Linked DNA regions of Bdellovibrio bacteriovorus. The protein of the gene in region 1 interacts with the protein of each later gene in a pairwise test. Links are inferred from orthologs where the notes say so. Each region holds a gene or a part of one and is shown on either strand. Other genes may lie near its edges.

What was found.
Region 2: the proteins of uvrA (region 1) and uvrB interact in binary tests that used the Escherichia coli proteins (3 or more experiments, as listed by UniProt). The link is inferred for Bdellovibrio bacteriovorus from one-to-one orthologs.

The regions. Positions count from the first base shown.
Region 1 is NZ_CP020946.1:1,456,428-1,465,547, reverse strand. What follows is about bases 2,155-5,343. They hold uvrA (excinuclease ABC subunit UvrA), read right to left. Parts: upstream 4,956-5,343; coding sequence 2,355-4,955; downstream 2,155-2,354. Other genes in these bases: B9G79_RS07025 (hypothetical protein), read right to left, coding at 5,107-5,343; B9G79_RS07035 (DUF475 domain-containing protein), read right to left, coding at 2,155-2,256. In the rest of the region: B9G79_RS07045 (FAD-binding oxidoreductase), read left to right, coding at 1-298; B9G79_RS18320 (DMT family transporter), read left to right, coding at 291-836; B9G79_RS18315 (DMT family transporter), read left to right, coding at 814-1,188; more of B9G79_RS07035, read right to left, coding at 1,225-2,154; more of B9G79_RS07025, read right to left, coding at 5,344-6,372; B9G79_RS07020 (Fur family transcriptional regulator), read right to left, coding at 6,830-7,327; GTP cyclohydrolase FolE2, read right to left, coding at 7,425-8,339; B9G79_RS07010 (Maf family protein), read left to right, coding at 8,514-9,083; B9G79_RS07005 (cytidine deaminase), read left to right, coding at 9,080-9,120. UniProt on the Escherichia coli protein: The UvrABC repair system catalyzes the recognition and processing of DNA lesions. UvrA is an ATPase and a DNA-binding protein. A damage recognition complex composed of 2 UvrA and 2 UvrB subunits scans DNA for abnormalities.
Region 2 is NZ_CP020946.1:1,598,858-1,607,787, reverse strand. The notes cover bases 1,882-4,880. They hold uvrB (excinuclease ABC subunit UvrB), read right to left. Parts: upstream 4,420-4,880; coding sequence 2,344-4,419; downstream 1,882-2,343. Other genes in these bases: B9G79_RS07640 (penicillin acylase family protein), read left to right, coding at 4,544-4,880; uvrC (excinuclease ABC subunit UvrC), read right to left, coding at 1,882-2,357. In the rest of the region: murein biosynthesis integral membrane protein MurJ, read right to left, coding at 1-468; more of uvrC, read right to left, coding at 465-1,881; more of B9G79_RS07640, read left to right, coding at 4,881-6,850; B9G79_RS07635 (DUF3617 domain-containing protein), read left to right, coding at 6,863-7,378; B9G79_RS07630 (hypothetical protein), read left to right, coding at 7,454-7,945; cysS (cysteine--tRNA ligase), read right to left, coding at 7,979-8,930. UniProt on the Escherichia coli protein: The UvrABC repair system catalyzes the recognition and processing of DNA lesions. A damage recognition complex composed of 2 UvrA and 2 UvrB subunits scans DNA for abnormalities.

The DNA.
Region 1 (9,120 bases):
TTATCGCATGTTGTTCGGCGTGCGCACCGAAAAGGACATGTACTATCAAAAAGAAATCGAAGAGCTGCAAAAAGCCCTGCCAGACTTCAAGTTTGAATTTGTTCTAAGCCGCCCTCAAGACGACTGGAAGGGCAAAAAAGGCTACGTACAAAACTTCATCTCTGAATTTGATTACAAAAACATCCCGACGACGTTCTACCTTTGCGGTAACGGCGGCATGATCAAAGACGTAAAACACCAGCTTCTGGAAGTTGACGGCTTTGATAAAACAAAAATCTGGGCCGAGGCGTTTGACTAAGAATCGCGCGGCCCTGGAGCTGATCTTCGCCGGAGTCCTCTGGGGCTTCGGCTTTGTGGCCACTGTCTGGGCTCTGGAGGCCTTCACTCCGGTAGAGACCCTGTTCTTCCGCTTTGTCATCGCCTCTGTCATGGGCGAGATTTTGTACCTGATCATCAAAGGACCCAATTTCACCAGTCTGCGCGAAGAAATTTTCCGCGCCCTGCCCGCCGGGCTTCTTCTGGGCGGCATGCTGCTTTTGCAAACCATCGGTTTGAAATACACCACCGCCACCAAGAGCGGATTTCTGACCAGTCTTTATGTGATTTTAGTGCCGCTGTTCAATGCGTGGTTCTTTAAATCTGCCGGTAACTGGAAAAACTATGCCCTGACCGCGTTGGCGCTGCTGGGAACTTTCATTCTGGTCGACGCCAATCTATCCGGCATCAACTCGGGTGATCTGTGGACCCTGGGCTGTTCGGTGTTTGCAGCCTTCCTGAGCATATATTATTTATATCGGAAAGATTTCAAACAAAGTGGGCAATGCGTTTCGCTTTAACAATTTCCAATCCGCCTGGTGCCTGCTGGCGCTGACGCCTCTGTTGCTGACTCAGGAACGCACCGCCTGGAATGTGACGGACTATAAACCGATTCTGGGAATCCTATGCCTGGGACTGGGTTCCAGCATCATTGCGTTTTATCTGCAAATCCGCACTCAAAAGGTGCTTTCGGATTCCACGGCCAGCATGCTGTTTTTGCTCGAGTCCCCGTTCGCCGCGCTGTTTGGATTCCTGATTCTCAGTGAACGGCTGAGCTGGTTCCAGATTTCCGGGGCCGTGATAATCATGGTTGCCTCGGTGCTGCAGATTCTGACTGATACCGCGAGCAAAACTGAAAACATCAAGACATAAAAAAAGCCTGCCTATTTGAAGCAGGCTTTTTTGTTTTTAGTGAGAAGCTTGTATATCGCCCTTTTTCAAAGACCAGATGAAAGAGGTCAGGATGATGATCCCCCCGCTCAATCCGGTGAACCACTCAGGGATGTGCAGGAACGGATCTGCAAGCATGATCATCGCCAAAAGACCGATGGCATAGAAAGCCCCGTGCTCGAGGAACGCAAACTTCGTCAGCGCCTCTTTTTCCACGAACATAATCGTCAAGCTACGTACGAAGAATGCACCGATGCTCAGACCGATCATGATAATGAACAGGTTGTGCGTGATTGCAAACGCCCCGACCACACCGTCAAAGCTGAAGGACGCATCCAGAACTTCCAGGTACAGGAACATACCGGCGCTGGCTTTGTGCACGTCGTGCATTTGATCATCAGACGCTTCCAACCAGGAACCGATACCATCCACGATCACATAAGTGATCAAGCCCGCCATACCGGCCATCAGGAACGGCAATTGCTCCTGGCTTTTCAGGAAGTGGGTGATCAGAATCAAAATAATCAAGGTCAAGCACACTTCGATGGCTTCAACTTTGCTGCCGATATAACGGGTTGGCTTTTCGATGAACGGGATCCAGTGCAGATCCTTGCTGCCGTCATAGAAGTACTTCAACGCCACCATCAACAGGAAGCTTCCGCCGAAGGCGGCCACCTGCAAGTGCGCATCCAGCATCATCTTGGCGTAATCATCCGGCTTCGTCGCCGCGATCACCAGGGCTTCCCAAGGATTGACGTCTGCCATGAAGGTCACAATCAATAACGGGAAGATCAAACGCATACCAAAGACGGCGATGATCATACCCCAGGTCAGGAAGCGATGGCGCCAGACCGGAGTCATTTCTTTCAGAACAACCGCATTCACGATCGCATTATCGAAAGACAAAGAGATTTCAAGAATGGCCAGAATCGTGGCAATAAACAGAGCCTGAAAGCCCGCCGCCACGGTGCCGCCGTAGTAGTGCCCCACAAAGTAGGACGCTACCAATCCGAAGAAAGTAAAAACAAAGGAACCAGTAAAGTATTTCATTTCCACAGATTTGACTGATTCCCCAGCAAGAATCAAGGACCGCCTCGGGGGACACGGGATGTCAAAAAGCCCGGCGGCGAGCCGGGCTTTTTAAAGGACTATTTTAACAGTGGCTTCAGGAATTTGCCTGTTTCGCTGGCAGTGACCTTGGCGACCTTTTCAGGTGTTCCGGCGGCCACGATCTGACCTCCGCCCTTGCCGCCATCCGGCCCCAGATCAATAACGTGATCCGAGGATTTGACGACTTCCATGTTGTGCTCAATGACCAGCACGGTGTTCCCTTGATCGGCGAGCTCCTGAATCAGCTCCACCAACTTGCGGACGTCATCGAAGTGCAATCCCGTGGTCGGCTCATCCAAAATGTACAGCGTCTTGCCGGTGCCTCGGCGGGAAAGCTCTTTGGAAAGCTTCACACGCTGGGCTTCACCCCCCGACAACGTTGTCGAGCTCTGCCCCAGGGTCATGTAATCAAGACCCACACGATGCAAAGTTTCAAGCTTGCGATAGATCTGGGTGTGGTTGCGGAAGAACTCCAAAGCTTCCCCCACGCTCATTTCCAGAACGTCGGCGATGGATTTGGATTTATATTTAATATTCAAAGTCTCGCGGTTGTAACGGCGGCCCTGACAAGTGTCGCAGGTCACAAAGACGTCACTGAGGAAGTGCATCTCCATACGGATCTGCCCATGTCCCATACAGGTTTCACAGCGCCCGCCTTTGACGTTGAAGCTGAAACGACCCGGTTCATAACCGCGCAGTTTGGAATCCGGCAGGTTCGCAAACAGATCACGAATCATCGGGAACAATCCCACATAAGTCGCCGGGGTCGAACGCGGTGTGCGTCCGATCGGTCTTTGGTTGATGTCGATGACTTTGTCGATCTTATCCAGGCCTTCGATTTTCTTATAAGGCGACGGCTGCGCCAAAGCCTTATAAAAATGCTGCGCCAGAATCTTGTAAAGTGTGTCGATGATGAGCGTACTTTTTCCGGAACCCGAAACCCCGGTCACCGTCGTGAAAGTCCCCAGTGGGATTTCCAGATCCACATTCTGCAGATTGTTTCCCGTCGCCCCGGTCAAACGCACAAACTGCCCGTTGCCTTTGCGGCGCTCTTTCGGAATCGGAATGCGCATTTCACCGTTCAGATATTTTCCGGTCAAAGAATTCGGATTGGCGGCCAGTTCATCCGGCGTGCCTTGCGCCATCATTTCTCCGCCCAGAACCCCGGCACGAGGTCCCAGATCGACAACAAAGTCAGCGTAGCGGATGGTGTCTTCGTCGTGCTCAACCAGCAAGATGGTGTTTCCACGCTCTTTCAGCTCGCCGATAATATCGAGCAGCCGGTGGTGATCGCGCGGATGCAGGCCGATACTTGGTTCATCCATCACATACAGACAGCCGATCAAAGAGGATCCCACTTGGGTTGCCAGACGAATACGCTGGGCTTCCCCGCCGGACAGCGTGCGTGAAGGACGGCTCAGGGAAAGATATCCCGTGCCCACGCGGATCAGGTAATCCAGACGGGCCAGAATTTGCTTAACGATTTTTTCAGCAATCAACTGATCTTTGGACTTCCACTGAAGCTTGGCCACCCAGTCGCGCAATTCATGCGCCCCCAGATCCGACAGCTCGGCGATGGTTTTTCCACCCAGACGGATATTCAGGGCTTCATTTTTCAAACGAGCCCCGTGACAGTCCGGGCAGTCGTTCAGAACCATTTCCTCGCCCTCTTCGTCATCCTCGTCCGAAGTTTTTTTGCCTTTGTATTTATAGACGACTTTGTCCAGCTTCTTGCCGCCCACTTCGCCGTCAGAGAACTGCTCTTCTTCTTCCAGATCAATTGTTCCCAGCCCATTGCATGTCGGGCAGGCCCCGCGCGGGTTGTTGAAGCTGAACAGGCGAGGTTCAATTTCGGGGAAGCTGTAACCGCACTCAGGACATGCCGAGTGCAAAGAATAACTGGTGCGCTCCCCGTCCAGGGTTTCGATGATCACGCGGCCATTGGCCATGCTCAGAGCGGTGTTGATACTTTCTGAAAGGCGCAATTTCAGCGTGTCTTTCAGGATCAACTGATCCACCACCAGATCAATATCGTGCGTTTTGGTTTTGGCAAGTTTCGTGGCCTTGTCGAGTTCAATCATCTTGCCGTCGACTTTGGCTTTCACGAATCCTTTTTTGGCCCAGCGCTGGAACTCGGCCAGGAACTCACCCTTTTTGCCGGAGGCCATCGGTGCCAGCACATAGAACTTGGTGCCGACACCTTTTTTAAAGACCTCTTCAATGATCTGTTGCGGGGTTTGACTGCTCACCGGGATGTGGTGAGTCGGACATTCCGGAATTCCCAGTTTGGCAAAAAGAAGACGAAGATAGTCGTAAATTTCTGTCACCGTCCCCACGGTCGAACGCGGATTGGTGCTGACCGATTTCTGGTCAATCGCAATGGCTGGAGAAAGCCCGGTGATGGAATCCACTTCCGGTTTTTTAAGCTGTTCAAGGAAGTTGCGCGCGTAAGCAGAAAGACTTTCCACATAACGACGCTGACCCTCGGCATAGACCGTATCAAACGCCAACGACGACTTCCCGCTGCCACTCAACCCCGTAAACACGGTGATCTTATTGCGCGGAATAGTCACACTGACATTCTTCAGATTATGCTCTTTTGCACCCTTAACTACGATTCCATCTTCAGCATGCGACATAACTCCAAAGTCTAAGCCCGAGCCTCGCAGAAAGAAAGCCGAAAAAGAACAAGCCAAGGCTGGTCATAAGGGTCCATAGGCAAGACGGAGCACGTCGCAGTGAAGCGAAAGGCCTGACAACGCAGTCAGAAGGGCCCTTTTCAGCAGCCGATTAAAGGCCGAAGCCGCATTTTCGTTTTAAATAAGAATCAAAGTCGGAGTCCGAGAAATATTTGAAGTGCACAGGAGAGTTCTGAGCCTGATTCGGCCACAGGTCACGCACAGGGACTTTGCAGGATTTGCCTTGTTTGGTCACCGTCGCCGTGCCGTTTGCCAGCAGACGAGGCTCTTCGCCCCGACGATCGACCCGGACCATGACGCCGTTACCGCGGTAAGAAACCTTGGCCGGTGCCAGAATTTTACCTCCGCCCGTCATAGGCCCGTCTTCAGAAAAGGCGCCACCGATGACTTCACGGGTTTGGGCATTATAAGTCACGGTTTCCCCGGTTGGCAGGGTCACGATCTGACGGTTCCCTTCCACGCGGATGTGCGGCAGAGTTTTACGCGGGAACAGCATGATGTAACTTTCCTGTGTATGGCTGACTGTTGCATTGGGAGAATCACTGATGCTGATTCCAATATCCTGACGGGCTCCGGCTTCGTATTCGAAAGACCATTCACGAATGCGGTACTCTCCCTTGGAAACAATTTTATTAGGGCCCATGTTTCTAAGTTTGAATTTCCCCTCGGAGCTGTCCCCTTCAAAAATACAACTGTCATAGGTCCCAAGAGTTCGACAGCGCGTTGGACGAATCCCAAATGGATTCACCGTCCGAGTCGGAGAACGCAACACCGGCGCATCGGAAGAAGACCGCGGTGCAAAAGTGCTTACAACCTTCGCAGAGCCATTCGGCACCGTATCGCGAGCTTGTTCCTTGGCCACTTCACAGCCATCACAAGGCTTGGTCTCTTGAACTTTTTTATTGGCATCACGAATCTGCTGGTTCAGTTCTTGAACAACCTGCTTTTCTTCGGCTTTTTCCGCCGCCGCAGGAACCCGTAAAGCCTCAGTCTTGCGAGTCGTCTCAGCCGACTTGGCCTTTTCAACATCCGCCGAAGCCAAAGCCTCGCCGGCCGCCTCGGTATTTTCAAAAAGTTTCATCCCCGGATCCGAAGGCTTATAATAAACCCAAACCTTCTCGCCCTTATGCTTCCCGGAAAGAACTTCGACTTTCAGACCGTAGTTACCCGAAGCAAACTGTTTGGTTTCTTCAATTTTCCCCCGAGTCCCCGGACGCATGACAAATTTGACGTTACGAGTGGATTTCAAAAAGTTAGCCGAATAACGAGCATTAAAGTAGCCCTCGAGCTCAACAACCCCGCCACTGCTCACACCCAAAATAAGAGGAATCAGCAGGAACACTCCCCACCGTTTCATAGCCAACTTCATAAAGAAGTTATCGGCCGTTCCAAAACAAGACTTAACAGGACGTTGAAAAAGGCCCATCGTCTTCGTTGTCGAGCCTCATCTTCCACTCCAGCGCACATTAAGTACGCTTCCGCTACAGCGGAGACCCTCCGCCTCGCCGCTGAACCTTTTTGAACGTCCCAACCCCGACCAAAAGCCACAACGACAGGCGAAGCTGAGCCCCCCCACCCAATAACGCAGTGTAGATGTAAAAAGTCACCAGGCACCTTTTAAAAACGCGATGGCGAAGCCGAGCCCCGTCCGGGCGGACCGCGAAGCGCAGCCAGTCCCCAACTATAGAGGTCGTTCAAAAAGGTCCAGATTCGAGGCGGAGGTCGGCCCTCGCAGCGCAGGCGTGCTCCGAGCACGTCGGAGCGAGAAGGCCGATCTCCAACGAAGAAGATGGGCCTTTTTCAACGGCCGTTTCTTAAAGATTCTTAGCTTGGCAGGAGGGGCAGATCCCGTACAACTCCAGGATATGATGGGTCAGCTTAAATCCAAACTGATTCGCCACCTTCTCTTGCAGTCCTTCGATGGCCTTATTCTCGAACTCACAGATCTTACCGCACTTCACACACGTCAAGTGATCGTGGTGACCTTTCGGGGTCAACTCGTAACGAGCTGGCAGGCCGCCCATGCGGACTTCCGTCACGAAAGTGCCTTCGGTCAGGGTTCTTAGGAAACGGTAAACCGTGGCAAAGCCAATGTCCGGATGTTCTTTATTCAGTTTTTCGTAAAGCTCTTGAGCGGTGACGTGACGGCGGCCTTCATGCAGGGCCTTTAAGATCGCCATACGCTGACTGGTGACTTTCAGGTTCAAGGCACGGATGATGCGCTTCAATTCAGCTTCGTCGAACTGATCGGCGTGAACGACGATGTCGTCATCATGCTGTCTTGGAAGAAATGGAACTGTGTCTTTACCCATGGTCACCTCAGGGCTTCGTTATAGGTGAAGGCCCCGAAGATGTCCAATTTATTAAGAATCATTTTCATTTGGTTTCCAGTAAGCTGACACTGGACGGCTAAAAACTGCGTAGTTTCAAGCCTTTAGAAATATGAGAAACGGCATTGTGAGGGTGCAGACTCTCGACATGGCTGAATTCAGCCACGTAGTCCAAAATATCCACCTTGGCGTCCAAAGCTTCCTTCACACGGCGGGCAGCGTCTTCACAGAACATCAGGTTCTGGCCGTTGCGCAGAGCGAACTCCTGCTCGTCCTCGCGCTTCACAGCCCCTTGAACCGCGGTCTGCAAAGCTTCTTCAACAATGTCGATCAAATCGCCATAGTTGTAGTTCGCCCCCACTTCCGCTTTTACACGGGCAAAACTGCGCTGGGCGTGCGGAGTCGCCACGATCCCCTGCGGAGTTCCCAGCCAGGAATGAACCACATCGAAATCCAGCGGTTTGTCAGAGGAGAAATTCTGTTTAAAGCCATCCTGAATCAACTGACGGGACAACGCCGCCGACGCCGGGCAGGTGCTGGAGTAAGTCACCACAACCTCAACGAAGTAGCTGATCTGCCCTTCTTCATTGAAGGCCGAAGTGATCACCGGATAAGAGCGCCAAGCCTGGTTGTTGCTTTTCAAAGCCTTGCGCACCAGAGGAGCTTCAAACTGCACCTGCACCAGAGCTTTGGTGGAAAGGTCTTCGTGAGTGCGCAGGAATTCTGTGGTCACATTGCCCAACAGCCCCAGGGACAGTTCCGACTTGGTCAGAAGCTCCTGAGACAAAAGATACAGGCGCGACATGTGGATGCCACGGGACGGTTTTTTATCAAGACTGACTTTCGCATCCACGCGTGCGGGAATGCGATAAACCCCATCAGCCTGCTTCAACATCACCGGCAGTTCGATAGAGCCCATACCGACCCAGTCGATCGGGGCAAAACGTTCAGAGTGGGTTTCTTTGGCTACGTCAGGAAGAGATTGTTTCGTCATAAATTTATATCCAATTCACCGCTGGTCTTATCGCAATTTCCTGTAAATGGCTCTCACTTTTCCCACCCAGCGAAGCTTTTTCAGACAGGTACTGCCCCGAAGGCTTTGAAGCACCGCAAGACAGAGCTTTAATATGGGTGGCGCCCTCGATAAGAAGCGATATATTGGGCCCCTATGTCACAAAAGCAACTGATCCTCGCAAGCACCTCGAAGTACCGCCAAGAGCTTCTTTCTCGATTGGCTTACAGCTATTCGGCCCAAGCGCCTTTGATTGACGAAGAAAAAGAGAAAGACCCGGCCCTGGCGCCGCAGGCTCTGGCGGAAAAACTGGCGGACCTCAAAGCGGCCAGCCTGAAAGCCGCCGGCAAAGTCGTCATCGGTGGCGACCAACTAGTGTCCTTCGAAGGCCGCATTATCGGTAAGGCCCACACGGCCGAGCGCGCTGTCGAGCAACTGATGTCCATGCAGGGAAAAACTCATGATCTGATCACCGCGATCTGCGTTTATGACGGCGACAAGAAAATCGCCTATACCGATATCACCCGCATGCACATGAAGAAAATGACCCGCGCCCAGATCGAACGTTATGTGCAACTGGACAATCCGATTGATTGCGCTGGCAGCTACAAAATTGAAAAACACGGCATCATGCTGTTTGATAAAATTGAAAGCCAGGATTTCACCGCGATTCAAGGATTGCCCTTGATCGAGCTTGGCAAAATATTAGAGAATGCAAACCTATGAACGATACACAGAAAAAACTATTTGAAGCCGCCTGCAA
Region 2 (8,930 bases), 140 kb from region 1 along the record:
CGAAAGAAAGAACTTGCGATGAGAATTTAAAATCCCCAAGCACCACGCCGACATCACCAAAAACCCCGTGCCCGGGAACAGGATCTGCACGATCTGAATGGTCAGATCACGTTTTTCACCGGTGAATCCCGGCGCAATGACATCAATCAAAAAAGGCGTTGCCAGCACACCAGCCAGCACCAAACCTGACGTCAGCAGAAACAGCAAACTGCCGATCACCGACGCCACTTTGGCGGCATCTTCATCGTGTTTTTTTGCCAGCAACTGGGCATAGACCGGGATAAAGCTTGCCGACAGCACGCCCTCACCGAACAGATTTTGCAGGAAGTTTGGAATCTTCAGAGCGGCCTTGAAGGCATCCCCGGCATCAGAATTTCCGAAGTAGTGGGCAAAGACCCTTTCACGGACAAGACCCGCGATACGGCTTAAAAAAATCCCCAGTCCGACTAAGAGCGCATGACTCTTCACTCTTCAACCTCAGTTTCTTCTTCTTCACTCTCGTTAAGCTGAAGCAAAATACGCTCGGCAAGGACCCGGTTAAAGCCCTTAAGTTTAGCAATCTCTTCTGCATCAGCCATTTTGATTTCATCAACAGAGTTGAACTGAGTCAAAAGAACTTTCTTTCTTTTTTCCCCCAAACCAACGACGTAATCCAGCTCACTTTCAAGTGACGTGCCTTCACGCAGTTTGCGGTGGTAAGTGATGGCAAAACGATGGGCCTCATCGCGGATGCCCGAAAGGATATACAAAGCCTCGGCATTGTGCTTAAAGATCACCGGATTGGAACGCCCCGGAAGGAAGAAGCGCTCTTCGGTGGACTCGACTTCCTGCTTTTGGAAATCACTTTCGGTGCGCGCCTTGGCCAAGCCCACCACCGGGATGTCCTTGCGCCCGATTTCTTCCAGAATCTTCATGGCCTGGGACAACTGCCCCTTACCACCGTCGATCACGATCAACTGAGGGTCCTCGTACTCGGTGTGCTTGAAACGACGGCTTAACACCTCGTACATCGAGGCAAAGTCATTGATTCCCTGAACGGTTTTAATCTTATAGCGACGATAGTGCTCTTTGGCAGGGACCCCGTCCTCAAACACCACTTGGGAGGCCACGGTTTCAGCCCCCTGGAAGGTGGAGATATCATAACACTCAATACGGCGCGGACGCTCCGGCAGATTGAAACGTTCTTTGATTTCCTCCAGACCACGCAGTTTTTCTTCGGACTTGGAAACGTACTTCAGGAAATGCGACTTGGCGTTTTCATGGGCCATCTCAACCAGATTACGGCCGCGCTCATCCGTTGCAAAGCGCACCGTGGCCCTGCTGCCAGAGCGTTCTTTAAGAACCTCTTCCATCAGCTTGGTCAGGTCATTGCCGATATCCAATGGCAGCAAAACCTCATCAGGAATGAAGTTGTCTTCATAGTACTGATTCAGGAAGTCCACCAGCCACTCGCGCGGATCTTCAACAGCGTCATTCGGATCAAAGTGCGGCAGGTAATGCGGCCTTGTTCCAATCACCCGTCCGGCACGGATATGGACTGTTTCAATCAAGCAGCCCCGCTCATCCCCATAATAACCCAGGGCATCCTGGTCTTTTTCGGAAGTGTCGTTGATGACGGCCTGTTTTTGCAGGATCGCCTTGATGGCTTCAATAGAATCCCGCAAACGCGCAGCAACCTCGAACTTTTCCTCGTCCGCAGCGCCCATCATTTTTTCGGTCATGGCTTTGATGACTTTTTTATTCTGCCCCTTCAGGAACAGCTTCGCGCCTTCAACTTCGTTGCGGTAATCTTCCAAAGAGATGTACTTCACACACGGCGCGGTACAGCGACCGATCTGATAGGTCATGCACGGACGGGTCCGGGATTTAAAGACCGCATCAGTGCAATCACGGATTTTAAAGGTTCTGTTTAGAAACTTGATCGTGCCATGCACGGCCAGGCCCGAAGTGTACGGGCCAAAATACAAAGACCCGTCTTTTTTCACTTTGCGCGCCAGATACAGTCTTGGCGCCTGGTCTCCCCAACTGAAGCGGATGTAAGGGTAGGCCTTATCATCACGCAGACGAATGTTGTATTTGGGACGGTGTTTTTTAATCAGCGAGGCTTCCAGCAGGAATGCTTCCACCTCGGTTTTGGTCAGGATGTATTCAACTTCACAGATGTTCGTAACCAGCAGGCGCGTTTTGGGACTGTGATCCTTGCTGTCGTTAAAGTAGCTGCGCACACGGTTTCTAAGATTCTTCGCCTTACCGATATAGATGATCTTATCGGCGGTGTTTTTCATCAGATAAACACCACTTTGCGTGGGAAACTCTTTCACCTTGTCGCGAACTTCCTCGAACTTACTTGAGGCCATCCTTGACGACCTCCGCACTCTCCTGTTCGATCTCCCCGCTGCGCACGTTCAGTTCCACAATCTGCAGACGTTTGATTTCGTCGCGAACTTTCGCCGCTTCCTCAAACTCGAGGTTCGCAGAAAGCTCTTTCATGCGGGCACGAAGCTTCGTGATCTCTTGCTGGATTTTCTCCGGCTGCTGCGCAAACTTGTTCATGATGGCAGCAGCTTTGTTTTCACCACCCAATGGGTTGGAGACCGTTCCGTCGAACATCTCGCCCAGACCCTCTTTAATGCGTTTTTTCACCGACTGAGGGGTGATCCCGTTAGCCTCGTTGTATTCACTTTGAATGCGACGACGACGATCGGTTTCGTTGATGGCTTTTTCCATGCTTTCGGTGATCGTGTCCCCGTACAAAATCACCCGGCCATTCAAGTTACGGGCGGCACGACCGATAGTTTGCACCAATGATCTTTCTGAGCGCAGGAAACCCTCTTTATCGGCATCGGTGATACCGACAAGGCTGACCTCGGGAATATCCAGGCCTTCTCGCAGCAAGTTGATCCCCACCAGAACGTCAAAGACCCCCAAACGCAAATCGCGCAGAATCTCCATACGCTCCATGGTGTCGATCTCGCTGTGCAGATACTTCACCTTAATACCCAGATTTTCATAGTACTCGGTCAGATCCTCAGCAGAACGTTTGGTCAAAGTTGTAATCAGAACACGTTCTTGCTTGGCAATACGGACACGGATTTCTTTGAGCAGATCATCAACCTGATGTTTCACCGGACGGACTTCGACGACAGGATCAATCAGACCCGTCGGACGGATGATTTGCTCAACAATCACCCCTTCGGATTTTTGCAGCTCATAAGTGCCCGGAGTCGCCGAAACATAGACGACCTTGTCCATCATGGCTTCAAATTCCTGGAAGTTTAAAGGACGGTTGTCCAAAGCCGAAGGCAGACGGAAGCCATGCTCCACCAGATTCATCTTGCGCGCACGATCCCCGCGATACATCCCCCCGATCTGAGGCACGGTGACGTGGGACTCATCGATAAAGGTGACAAAGTCTTTGGGGAAGTATTCCAGCAGCGTCGGAGGTGGTTCCCCCGGCCCCCGGCCCGTCATATGGCGGGAATAGTTTTCGATCCCCTGACAGAAACCCATTTGCTCCATCATCTCGATGTCGTAATAGGTTCTTTGTTCCAAACGCTGGGCTTCAAGCAGCTTCATTTCCTGATTCAACTGCACCAGGCGGTCACGCAGCTCGTCCTGAATGGTCTTGATCGCGCGCTTTAAGCTGTCATCACTGGTAACGTGGTGGCTTCCCGGATAAATACCGATCTGGTCAATTTCTTCAAGGATCTGCCCGGTCAAAGGATCAATCCAGGAAAGGCGTTCGATATAGTCTCCAAAGAATTCCACACGCACGGCGCGCTCTTCTTCATAGGGTGGGAAGATTTCGACGTTGTCCCCGCGCACGCGCACCGTTCCGCGCGAGAAATCCACGTTGTTACGCTGATACTGAATACGAATCAATTCCCGCAGTAAGTGATCGCGCTTCATCGACGTGTTGGACACGATTTGAATCATCATGCCTTCATAGGCCTCTGGCGACCCCAAACCGTAAATGCACGAAACAGAACTGACGATGATGACATCACGACGATCAAACAGGGAACGCGTCGCCGAGTGGCGCATGCGATCGATTTGCTCGTTGATGGCTGAATCTTTTTCGATATAGGTGTCCGTAGAAGGAATATAAGCTTCCGGCTGGTAGTAATCGTAGTAACTGACAAAGTATTCCACGGCATTGTGCGGAAACAGCTCTTTGAACTCGGCATACAACTGAGCCGCCAGAGTTTTATTCGGCGCCAGAACCAGAGCCGGCTGATTCAAGTTTGCAATAGTGTGCGCCATGGTGAAGGTCTTTCCCGACCCGGTCACACCCAGTAACGTCTGATGTTTCAAACCCGCTTTGAAGTTTTCAGCAATCTGCTCAATTGCTTTCGGCTGATCGCCGGAAGGTTTAAACTCGGACACCAATTGAAAGTTCTTTTTATATGCAGAGGCCATCCCTCCAAGAATAGCACGATCATATAAAAGTACCCGTCCTTTTTTGGCTCTACTCTGCGTTATATGCGAGGTGGCAATTAAAGGTTTTCTTGCCTCCCTCCCAGACCCCGCCGACAGTTGAGGGATGAAAACACTCAAACGAAGCCTTCTCGTATTCTTCATCTTGGTTACCGTCTTCTGCTTGGGGGGTTATCTATTCTTGCGCCAGTCCCTGCCACCGATGGAGGGCTCACTTCCGCTTAAAGGGCTGTCTGAGCCCGTGACCGTGATTCGCGATCAATACGGCATTCCTCATATCAAAGCGGCCAATAAGAAAGACGCCTTGAAAGCCCTGGGCTTTGTCATGGCCAGCGAAAGACTTTTCCAAATGGAGCTTTCCCGCCGTATGACTCAAGGGGAACTTTCCGAGATCTTCGGAGAGCTGGCCCTTCCCAGCGACAAATTGTACCGCAGCCTGATGCTTCGCCGATCAGTCGAACGCATGCTTGCAAAGGAAAAAGCCGAGGGCCGTTTTGATCAGAGTATGTGGGATGAGATGGAGGCCTACTTTGAAGGTGTGAATCAATACATCAGCACTCAAAAAGCCCCCTATGAAATGGCGCTCGTGGGACTAAAACCCCGCCCGTTTTCGCCTTTGGATGCTTACATCATGACCGGCCACATGGCTTACAGCTTTGGGATCGCACTAAAAGCCGACCCGTTGATGACCGAACTTGCCGGGAAGCTTTCCCCGGAATCCTTCCAAGGACTTCGCAATGTGCCGCTGAAAGCCCCACTAAAGATCACATCCCTTCAGGGCGGATTCACCCCGTTTGAACTGCTGACTGAAAATCTTTTCACCGCCTCTTTTGAAGGCAGCAATGCGTGGCTGATCGGGCCGGACCGTTCGCAGTCCGGCAAAAGTATTTTTGCCAACGATCCTCACATTGGTTTTTCTCACCCCGCAACCTGGGTCGAAGCCCACATCCAAACCCCGGAGTTTGAACTTTACGGCCACTACCTTCCGCTGGTTCCCTTCGCCATCCTAGGCCACAGCCGCCAGCATGCCTGGGGTTTCACTATGTCTTTATCCGACGATATGGATCTGTTTGCCGAAACCCTGAATAAGGACAAGAAAACCGCCGTCTTCATGGGAAAGGAAGTCCCTTATCAGGAATGGACTGAAACCATCAAAATCAAAGATGCACCAGATCTGGTGCTGAACATGATTGAAACCAATCATGGCCCGATCATGGATGAAACCTTGAAACGCAAAGGTTTGGCATTAAAGTGGGCTTATCACCGCCCCGAAAACAATCCGATGAAGGCCCTTTTTGAAATGGGCAAAGCGCCGAACATGGCAGCCTTTGAAACAGCCCTGCAATACGGAACCGCACCGGGCTTGAATGTCATGTACGCGGATGCCGAAAATATCGCGTGGTGGATCTTTGGTGATATCGCCATTAAGAAGAATCCGAACTCGGATATGATTTTGGACGGAGCTTCGGGTCTGGATGAATACGAGCGTGTGCTTGCATGGGCAGACAAACCCCACAAAATAAATCCTGAAAACGGCATCATCGTCACGGCCAATTCCCGTCCCGATGGCATCGCCGAAAACATCCGCGGAGACTGGCAGTCCGATGACCGCTATCAGACCCTGGTGCGTGCCTTGGGCGAAAAAGACCTGTGGAGTGCCGATGATGTGCGCGCCCTGCAAACAGACAACTTCAACTATAAAACCCGTGAGCTGTTAGACAAACTGAATGATCACCTGCAGTTGGATGAAGCGCAGAATCTAAAATACGAAACTGAACTGAACGCCCTGAAAAACTGGAACCTGCGTTCAGATGTTCAATCCGTCGAAGCCAGCTTGTACCATCAGTGGAACAACGAACTGGTATTGCTGCTGCTAAAAGATGTACCGGAAGAAATGAAGGCCACCTATCTGACGACTCCGTACGCCTGGGCCTTTTATGAGCGCGCCGTTTTGGACGACGCATCGCCTTGGTGGAAAGATCGCAATCAGGATCAACTGATCACGCAAGCTTTCTTAACCGCGATTGAAAAAGTGCAGGACATTCCCTGGGGCGACTTGCACACGGTGGAATACAAACACCCTCTGGGCCGCAGCTTCCCACTGGACAAGATATTTAATCTGGGGCCCTACCCGATGCCGGGCGCCTACAATGAAATCAACAACAACAAGATGCGCGGCCTTGGTGGTGACTTCAATGTGGTGGCAGGACCCAGCACTCGCCGGGTGATTGATTTTGCCCGCCCCCAAACCAGTTGGGGCATTAATCCCATTGGCATTTCCGGTCATATCCTGTCACCCTTCTATAAAGACCAGGTGCAATTGTTCCTGGATGGAAAATATCGCCCGCAATACATGGCGGCCGAAGACATTGAAAAGAACAAAAAATACGAACTGAAACTGACACCCCAATAACCGGAGGATTTCATGAAGTTTTTGATTTTGCTCACCGCACTTTTTACCGCTTCCACATCATTCGCAGCTTTTGATATCAAGCCCGGCCTTTGGGAAGTAAAAATGCAAATGACCCTGGACGGAAAAGCCTTTGATCCTATGGCTGAAATGAACAAAGCCCTGGAACAACTGCCACCCGAGCAAAGAAAAAAGATGGAAGCGATGCTATCGGGCTCTGACAAAATCCCCGTCACAAAAAATGGTTATCGTATCTGCTACACTGCCGACATGCTGAAAAATCCCAACAAAGTGATGGAAGGCACCAAGGCCTGCACCACCAAGATCACCACGCAGACTGCCAAGAAGCTGGCGGGAACTTTTGACTGTCCGAAAGACGACGCCAAGGGTGACTTTGAATGGAATGCCAAATCCAGCAACGAATACGAAGGCTTGATGAACGGCAAAACCAGCAAAGGCAGCAACACACAAATTCGCTATCAGGGTAAGTTTATTTCTGCTGATTGCGGTAAAGTGAAGCCTGTACTTTAGCACCTGATTCGCTCTTGGACTTTCAGCCTTTTTCTTTGGATGCCATGCTAGTGGCATTCCATGGAAGGAGGCTTTATGTTTACCAAATCTTTACTGGCAGCTTTCACCACCCTGTTTATCACGACCGCCTTGGCCTATCCCAATGTCGGTGACAAAGTTTCCTGGACAGGGACCATGAGCACCGTCAGCGGCGAAACCAACGCCGTGAAAATCACCAAAGAAGTCATCGGCCACGACGAAAAAAAGAACATCTGGAAAATAAAAATCGAAGCCGTCGTTGGCACAGAAAAAACCAGTGAGACGATGGAGATCTCGGACCTCTACTCCCCGGCAAAATATAAAGCCCTGATTGTGGACTGCGTGAAAAATGGCGGAACCCTGGAAAAGCTCATCGCCCCGGCGGGAACCTATGACACCTGCAAAATGAGCATGACCATGGCCGACGGAACCATGGTCGAACGCTGGTGGGGTGACATCCCGTTTGGAGTCGTCAGCAAAAACACCCGCGACAGCGGCAAAATGCCGATCTCAAAACCGGATTTGAATTCGATTATCGCGGGACTATAAAAAACTCATCACGAGGGCTTTTAACATTTACTTCTACTTCGTCACTTCCCAGAAGCTTCCTTCCGGAGTGTCGCTGACTGAAATGCCCAAAGCGGTGATTTTCGCGCGCAATTCATCAGACTTCGCAAAGTCCTTCGCTGCGCGAGCCTCGCCACGTTCTGCAACCAATGCATTCACTGCAGACCTTTCAAGGTTCATTTTCTTCAGCAACATATCATCAAGCTTGATCAGGAAGGCGTGCGCCGGTTCCTGGAACAAACTCATCATTGAACCCATTTTGCGAACGAAGTTATGGAAAGCCAAAGCTTTGCCTTGAATCGCTGGGTTCACTTTCATGCCACGGCGAACCTGAGCATTGAACTGGCGGACCACTTCAAACATCGCCGCAAACGCATCCGGTGTTCCGAAGTCATGATTCATGGCTTCTTCCACTTTCTTCCAGGCGTCTTGCGTGATTTTCGCAAAAGCAGCATCCTCCTGAGTCACTTCCGCAGTCAGATAGCTTTCAGCCATGGAAAGCGCAGAATACACACGGGACAACCCGCCCACGGCGCGCTCGACGGCTTCATCACCAAAGTCACTCAATGTGCGATAGTGCGCAGACAGGATCATCCATTTGTAGATCTCGGCGTTGTACATCTCCAGGAATTCTCGCATAGTCACGATGTTCCCCAAAGACTTGGACATTTTCTGCCCGCCGAAGTTCAGCATGTTGTTGTGCATCCAGTATTTTACGAAGGCTTTGCCGGTGCAGCCTTCACTTTGTGCGATTTCATTTTCGTGGTGCGGGAAGATCAAGTCCATGCCGCCCCCGTGAATGTCGATCTGATCGCCGAAAAGATTTTTGATCATCGCCGAGCACTCAATGTGCCAGCCCGGACGCCCTGGGCCCCAAGGCGATGGCCAGGACACTTCACCCGGCTTTGCCGCTTTCCACAGGGCAAAATCCATGGGGTTGCGTTTCTTTTCATCGACTTCAACACGG